Prochlorococcus marinus XMU1419: one gene and its partner. The main gene of each other region encodes a partner of the protein of the gene in region 2 in a complex. Links are inferred from orthologs where the notes say so. Each region holds a gene or a part of one and is shown on either strand. Other genes may lie near its edges.

Region 1 (3,457 bases), 140 kb from region 2 along the record:
TAAAAACAAATTAAAAGCAAGGGAGTATGGCAAAACTTCACTTTTTTGAGGATTTCCTTGAAGATATTGTTCAGTTAAAAGTTTTAGTTCCTCCATCGCCAGTTGGCCTGCACCACTGACAGATTGATATGTTGAGACAATAACTCTTTGAATAGTAGAAAGTTTGTTTAATGGAGCTAAAACTAATGTCAGCAAAATGGTAGTGCAGTTTGGATTCGCTATTACCCCATCATGATTAAGTACTTCACTAGCATTAACTTCAGGAACTATAAGAGGAACATTCTTATCTAATCTGAAAGCACTTGAATTATCTATCAATAAAGCATTTTGATCAATAATGGTAGACAACCATTTTTTTGAAATACTTCCACCAGCTGAAGCCAAAACTAAATCAAGATTCTTAAATTCTTCCTTAGTTGTTTTTTTTGTAACTAATTCTTCATCTTTCCAAATAATTTTTTTTCCTTCTGACCGCTCTGATGAAAGCAATACCAATTCTGATATTGGGAAATCACGTTGTTCAAGAATTTTTAGCAATTCAGATCCCACAGCACCTGAAGAACCTAAAACAGCAACTTTTAATGGCCTATTAGGCAAATACGGAGATTGTCTCACTCTTTAAAATGATTTTTATAAATAGATTGACTATTTTTTTTACTTTATCAAAAAATTAACTTTCAAGGAAATCACATAATGTGAAATAATTAAGATTCGGCTCATAGTAATAACTTAGAAAAACATGGCTAAAGATGCACTAATAGTCAAAACAACACCTCTGCCTCAAAGTAGAATTTCATTCGAATTAGAAATACCATCTGAGACATGCAAAACGTGTGTAAATGAAACAATCACTACCATTAGTCGTTCGGCTAAAATTCCAGGGTTTAGACTTGGGAAGATTCCTAAACAAGTCTTAATCCAAAGAATTGGCATCACACAATTACATGCTTCTGCTCTAGAAAAAATCATTGATAAATCCTGGCAAGAAGCATTAAAAATCAAATCTATAGAGCCACTTAGTGAGCCAGAGTTGGTAGATGGATTTGAATCTTTACTTGCAAAGTTTAGTCCTGATAAATCACTTAAGGTTACTCTTCAAACTGATGTTGCACCCGAATTAAAACTAAAAAAATCAAAAGGACTTAGTGTTGAAATCTCAAAAACTAAATTTGATCCAAAGTCAATAGATGAAGCTCTAGAAAAATCTAGAAATCAGTTTGCAAACATTATTCCAGTTACCAACAGAGCAGCAAAATTAGGGGATATTGCTGTAGTTAGTTTCAAAGGTAAATATAAAGATTCTGGTAAAGAGATTGATGGTGGTACGAGTGAATCAATGGATCTTGAGTTAGAAAAGAACAAAATGATTCCTGGATTCGTTGAGGGAATCGTAAAGATGAAAATTGGTGATACGAAAACACTTAACCTTAAATTCCCTGAAGATTATTCTCATGAAGATTCAAGAGGCAAAGAAGCAATCTTTGAAGTAAATCTTAAGGATCTTAAGGAAAAAGAATTACCTGAGCTTAATGACGATTTTGCAAAACAATCTGGAAATAAGGAATCATTAAAAGAGTTAAAGAAAGATATTGAAAAACAACTTAAAGACAATTTTGAAAAAACTCAAAAAGATATCAAAATTGAAGCTTTACTAGATGCCTTAACAAACGAATTGGTTACTGAAATCCCAAAATCTATGATTGATATAGAAGTGAGAAATAATATTGAACAAACAGCGCAAAGGTTTGCTCAACAAGGTCTTGATGTTAAATCTACTTTCACTCCTGAATTAGTTAAGTCATTAGCAGAGTCTACAAGACCTCAGGCTGAAAAAAATGTTCAAAGAAATTTAGCTCTTAAAGCATTAGCAGAAAAAGAAAACATAACAATTAATAAAAGTGAAATTGATTTAAAAATGAAAGAATATGAAGATGCAATCTCTCAATCTTCAAAACAAATAGATATTAAAAAATTAACAGAAGTAATAAGTAACGATTTACTTAAAGAAAAATTGATAATTTGGCTTGAAGAAAATTCTGAAATAAAAGAAAAAACTACAAAAACTTCTCAAGCAACCAAAACCTCCAAAACAACAAAAGCTACAAAAACTGCAACAAAAAAAACAAAAACTACAAAAACTACAAAAACTCAAAATAAAAAAGAAAAAAAATAATTTATGAAATTTCCTACTAATTAAACAAAAACCCCTTAAATTACCTATAAGACGAAAACTAATTTGTGAACTCAGAAAAAAAACATTTAATCCAAAGCTCAATAAGTTCTTACGAAAGTAATAATAAAACTATTGCTGCTATTCCTACGGTTATAGAACAATCAGGTAGAGGAGAAAGAGCTTTTGATATATATTCAAGACTATTGAGGGAGAGAATTATTTTTTTAGGTACTGGTATTAATGATCAAGTTTCTGACTCACTTGTCGCACAATTACTATTTCTTGAAGCTGAAGATCCCGAAAAAGATATCCAAATTTATATCAATTCTCCTGGAGGCTCAGTAACTGCAGGAATGGCCATATACGATACTATGCAACAAATATCCCCTGATGTAGTGACAATATGCTTTGGAGTGGCCGCAAGTATGGGGGCATTTCTACTTTCTGGAGGAGCAAAGGGGAAAAGATTGGCTTTACCTAATTCTAGAATTATGATTCATCAGCCTCTTGGAGGTGCGCAAGGTCAAGCAGTAGAGATTGAAATACAAGCTAAAGAAATACTTTTTCTCAAGAAAACATTAAATTCGCTTTTAGCCGAACATACTGGTCAACCTTTAGAAAAAATTAATGAAGATACAGAAAGAGATTACTTTTTATCTCCCTCAGAAGCAGTCGAATATGGATTAATTGATAAAGTTATCAAAAAGTGACAAGGAATACTTATTTTTTAAGAATATGATGACGAATCGATATTTATAAGCAATCCTAGTGAATAGGGAATATTTAACACCTTTCACTTTAAAAACTTATAATCGATGGCTAAATTCGACGCCCATCTTAAATGTTCATTTTGCGGGAAATCACAAGACCAAGTAAGAAAGCTTATTGCTGGTCCTGGTGTTTATATCTGTGATGAGTGCATAGATCTTTGTAATGAAATTCTCGATGAAGAGCTACTTGATAATCAAGCGAACACTAACAACTCTCCGCAAGTAAAAAAGAAATTACCAACTGATAATCCAAAAAAATCTGTTCCTTTAGAATTAACCTCAATTCCGAAGCCATTAGAAATTAAAAGTTTTCTAGATAATCAAGTTGTTGGACAAGAATCTGCAAAAAAAATATTATCAGTAGCTGTATACAATCACTACAAGCGATTAGCTTGGAAAGTTAAAGAAGATTGTAAAAATAACAATTCAACAGATTCACAAGCAACTAAATTACAAAAATCAAATATTTTACTCATTGGCCCTACTGGAAGTGGGAAAACATTATTGGCGCAAA
Region 2 (3,842 bases):
ACAAAAGCCTCTCAATATCTTGGTGATCTTTTTTATCTATGTATAAAATCCACTGACAGATAAATGGCGCATTTGCCTTAGCTAAAGGACCTAAGATTTCATTATTAACAGGAACTTTTCTCCAAGAAGTTTTGTTGACTCTTAATTTTTCTGCTTCCTGATCACATATTGATTTACATTCTTCAATTTTCTCTTTTTTATTTGGCATAAAAACCATGCCTAAACCTCTATTCAAGTCTTGTTTATTTTTTAGATTCAGTTCTTTTTCTAAGTATCCCCATGGAATCGAACATAAAATGCCAGCTCCGTCACCTGAGTCACTATCACCTCCACAACCTCCTCTATGCTCCATGCAACTAAGGCCCTTAAGGGATTGTTTAAGGATCCAGTTGCTTTCTATTCCTTTAATATTTGCTATAAAACCAACTCCGCACGCATCTTTCTCACCAATTATTCCATTTGGGGAATAACTATCTTGATATGGCTCAACGAATCTTTTGATACTCTCTCCCATAGATTATTTAACTTTTTTTAGTTACTTACTCCATTATAAAAATAAATATGAAAATAAATATAAAAAAAATGAATATTTATCAAAGAATTTTAATTTTACAAATTTTTCAAATAAATAATTAAAAAACTTTTAGTTAGTGCTCGTGAAAGGTTATGATGTAAGGATGATTATTTTTATTCAAATATAATAGATGCCCACCATCTCACAATTAATAGGTTCAGAAAGAAAACGTCTGACTAGGAAAACAAAATCTCCTGCATTAAAAGCTTGCCCTGAAAGACGAGGGGTATGTACGAGAGTTTATACATCTACACCTAAAAAACCTAATTCAGCTTTAAGAAAAGTCGCAAGGGTTAGATTAACTTCTGGTTTTGAAGTAACTGCTTATATTCCTGGGATTGGACATAATTTGCAAGAGCACTCTGTCGTTCTACTTAGAGGTGGAAGAGTTAAGGATTTGCCAGGAGTTAGATATCATATAATAAGAGGAACATTAGATACGGCTGGAGTCAAGGATAGACGTCAATCCAGATCTAAATATGGAGCAAAAGCTCCAAAAGACTAATTTGTAAACATCACTTTTAAAAACATGTCACGTCGTAATGCAGCAGTAAAAAGACCAGTTCTTCCAGATCCTCAATTTAATAGTCGTCTTGCTTCAATGATGATTTCTAGATTGATGAAACATGGAAAAAAGTCAACAGCTCAAAGAATATTATCTGATGCTTTTTCTTTAATAAGCGAGAGAACTGGAGGAGATGCAGTCGAATTATTTGAAACAGCTGTGAAAAATGCAACTCCCCTTGTTGAGGTAAGAGCTAGAAGAGTTGGTGGGGCAACTTATCAAGTACCTATGGAAGTACGCCAGGAGAGGGGCACAGCTATGGCATTAAGATGGCTTGTGACATTTTCACGAGCAAGAAATGGTAAAAGTATGTCCCAAAAACTTGCTGGGGAGTTGATGGATGCAGCAAATGAAACTGGTAGTGCAGTTAAAAAAAGGGAGGATACTCACAAAATGGCTGAAGCTAATAAAGCTTTTGCACATTACAGATACTAATTTCATCAAAAAGGTACTTAAGTAGTTTATTATTATTAAAGTTTACTTTTAGAGTGAACTATACTTTTCAAAAATTATTTTATTTGGAGCTTTAAAATTGGCACGCGACTTTCCCCTAGAACGAGTAAGGAACATAGGTATAGCCGCTCATATTGATGCTGGGAAGACAACAACTACTGAAAGAATATTATTTTACTCAGGTGTAGTTCACAAAATAGGTGAGGTTCATGATGGTGCCGCAGTAACAGATTGGATGGCTCAAGAAAGAGAAAGAGGAATAACTATTACTGCTGCTGCAATATCAACTAGCTGGCAAGATCACAGGATTAATATCATTGATACTCCTGGACACGTTGACTTCACTATTGAAGTTGAAAGATCAATGCGTGTCTTAGATGGAGTGATAGCTGTATTTTGCGCAGTTGGTGGAGTTCAGCCTCAGTCCGAAACAGTTTGGCGTCAAGCAGACAGATACTCTGTGCCAAGAATGGTTTTTGTTAATAAAATGGACAGGACTGGTGCAGATTTTCTAAAAGTTAATAAACAAATTAAAGATCGACTAAAAGCGAATGCACTCCCAATTCAGTTACCTATTGGAGCTGAAGGCGATCTTACAGGCATTATTGATTTAGTCGCCAACAAAGCATATCTTTACAAAAATGACTTAGGTACTGATATTGAAGAAGCACCAATTCCATCTGACATGAAGGATGAAGCTGATGAGTGGAGATCCAAGTTAATGGAGAGCGTTGCAGAAAATGATGAAGAATTAATTGAAATATTTCTCGAAACAGGAGAATTATCTGAGGAACAACTAAAAAAAGGAATAAGAGAAGGGGTTTTAAAACATGGATTGGTTCCTGTATTGTGTGGTTCGGCTTTTAAGAATAAAGGAGTACAACTTGTTTTGGATGCAGTAGTGGATTACTTGCCAGCTCCAGTTGATGTAAAACCAATACAAGGAGTTTTACCAAGTGGTAAAGAAGACGTCAGACCTTCAGACGATAATGCTCCGTTCAGTGCACTAGCTTTCAAAGTTATGTCTGATCCTTATGGGAAATTAACTTTTGTAAGAATGTATTCTGGGGTTCTTTCAAAGGGTAGTTATGTTATGAATTCAACAAAAGATGCTAAAGAGAGAATTTCTAGATTAGTCATTCTAAAAGCCGATGAAAGAGAGGAGGTTGATGAATTGAGGGCAGGAGATTTAGGCGCTGTATTGGGTCTTAAAAATACAACAACTGGAGATACTTTATGTAATACGGAAGATCCTATAGTGTTAGAAACATTATTTATCCCTGAACCAGTTATCTCTGTGGCAGTTGAGCCCAAAACTAAAGGAGATATGGAAAAATTATCAAAAGCTTTAACAGCGTTATCTGAAGAGGATCCGACCTTTAGGGTTAGTACAGATCCAGAAACTAATCAAACTGTAATTGCTGGTATGGGTGAATTGCACCTTGAGATTCTTGTAGACAGAATGTTAAGGGAATTTAAAGTTGAAGCTAATATTGGAGCTCCCCAGGTTTCTTACAGAGAAACTATAAGATCAAGTTCTACCGGTGAAGGTAAATATGCAAGGCAAACTGGAGGAAAGGGTCAATACGGTCACGTAATAATTGAGATGGAACCTGCTGAAGTCGGTAAAGGTTTTGAATTTGTTAACAAAATTGTTGGCGGAGCTGTGCCCAAAGAGTACATTGGTCCTGCTTCTAATGGGATGAAAGAAACCTGTGAATCTGGTGTTCTTGCAGGTTATCCACTCATTGATGTAAAAGTAACACTAGTCGATGGTTCATTCCACGATGTAGACTCATCTGAAATGGCCTTCAAAATAGCAGGTTCCATGGCTTTTAAAGACGGGGTTAAAAAATGCAATCCTGTCCTTTTAGAGCCTATGATGAAAGTTGAGGTCGAAAGTCCTGAAGACTTTCTTGGATCTGTAATTGGTGATCTCTCTTCTAGAAGAGGTCAAGTAGAAGGACAATCTGTTGATGATGGATTGTCTAAGGTACAGGCCAAAGTACCCTTAGCCGAAATGTTCGGTTATGCTACTCAACTCCGATCAATGACTCAAGGTCGGGGTATATTTTCAATGGAGTTCGCAAATTATGAGGAAGTTCCTCGTAACGTTGCTGAAGCTATCATTTCCAAGAATCAGGGCAATTCCTGATCTCTAAACCAAAACACTCTTAAACCCTCGATTCTTTAATTCAAAATGGCTCGCGAGAAGTTCGAAAGGAACAAACCACATGTCAACATAGGTAC

Evidence for each region. The genes of interacting proteins can lie anywhere in the genome.
Region 1: the proteins of rpsG (region 2) and tig are in contact, whole or in part, in a crystal structure (PDB 3GTY), measured with the Thermotoga maritima proteins. The link is inferred for Prochlorococcus marinus XMU1419 from one-to-one orthologs. Residues at the interface, in WP_004081843.1 of Thermotoga maritima: Lys34, Lys52, Lys55, Glu59, Arg62, Gln63, Glu66, Asn67, Lys69, Val71, Arg95, Ala109, Lys110, Lys111, Gly112, Arg113, Pro114, Glu117, Glu121, Ile124, Ala125, Tyr127, Asn128, Asn129, Thr130, Gly131, Lys135, Asp139, Arg142, Met143; in WP_004081061.1 of Thermotoga maritima: Glu122, Val124, Val129, Leu130, Tyr133, Glu188, Gly259, Ile262, Tyr263, Glu266, Ser270, Glu273, Gln274, Glu277, Arg308, Gln311, Ile312, Ser315, Tyr316, Glu325, Arg329, Arg336, Leu363, Phe366, Trp367, Arg373, Leu377, Arg381, Leu384, Glu387.

Annotation. Positions count from the first base shown.
Region 1 is NZ_JAAORO010000003.1:523,724-527,180, forward strand. Bases 1-2,956 are described here. They hold tig (trigger factor), read left to right. Parts: upstream 1-739; coding sequence 740-2,173; downstream 2,174-2,956. Other genes in these bases: HA151_RS08965 (aspartate-semialdehyde dehydrogenase), read right to left, coding at 1-615; clpP (ATP-dependent Clp endopeptidase proteolytic subunit ClpP), read left to right, coding at 2,239-2,883. Also shown: ATP-dependent protease ATP-binding subunit ClpX, read left to right, coding at 2,989-3,457. UniProt on the Bacillus subtilis protein: Involved in protein export. Acts as a chaperone by maintaining the newly synthesized protein in an open conformation. Functions as a peptidyl-prolyl cis-trans isomerase.
Region 2 is NZ_JAAORO010000003.1:385,008-388,849, reverse strand. Bases 1-2,838 are described here. They hold rpsG (30S ribosomal protein S7), read left to right. Parts: upstream 1-1,103; coding sequence 1,104-1,574; downstream 1,575-2,838. Other genes in these bases: fusA (elongation factor G), read left to right, coding at 1,672-2,838; rpsL (30S ribosomal protein S12), read left to right, coding at 705-1,079; gltB (glutamate synthase large subunit), read right to left, coding at 1-514. In the rest of the region: more of fusA, read left to right, coding at 2,839-3,747; tuf (elongation factor Tu), read left to right, coding at 3,793-3,842.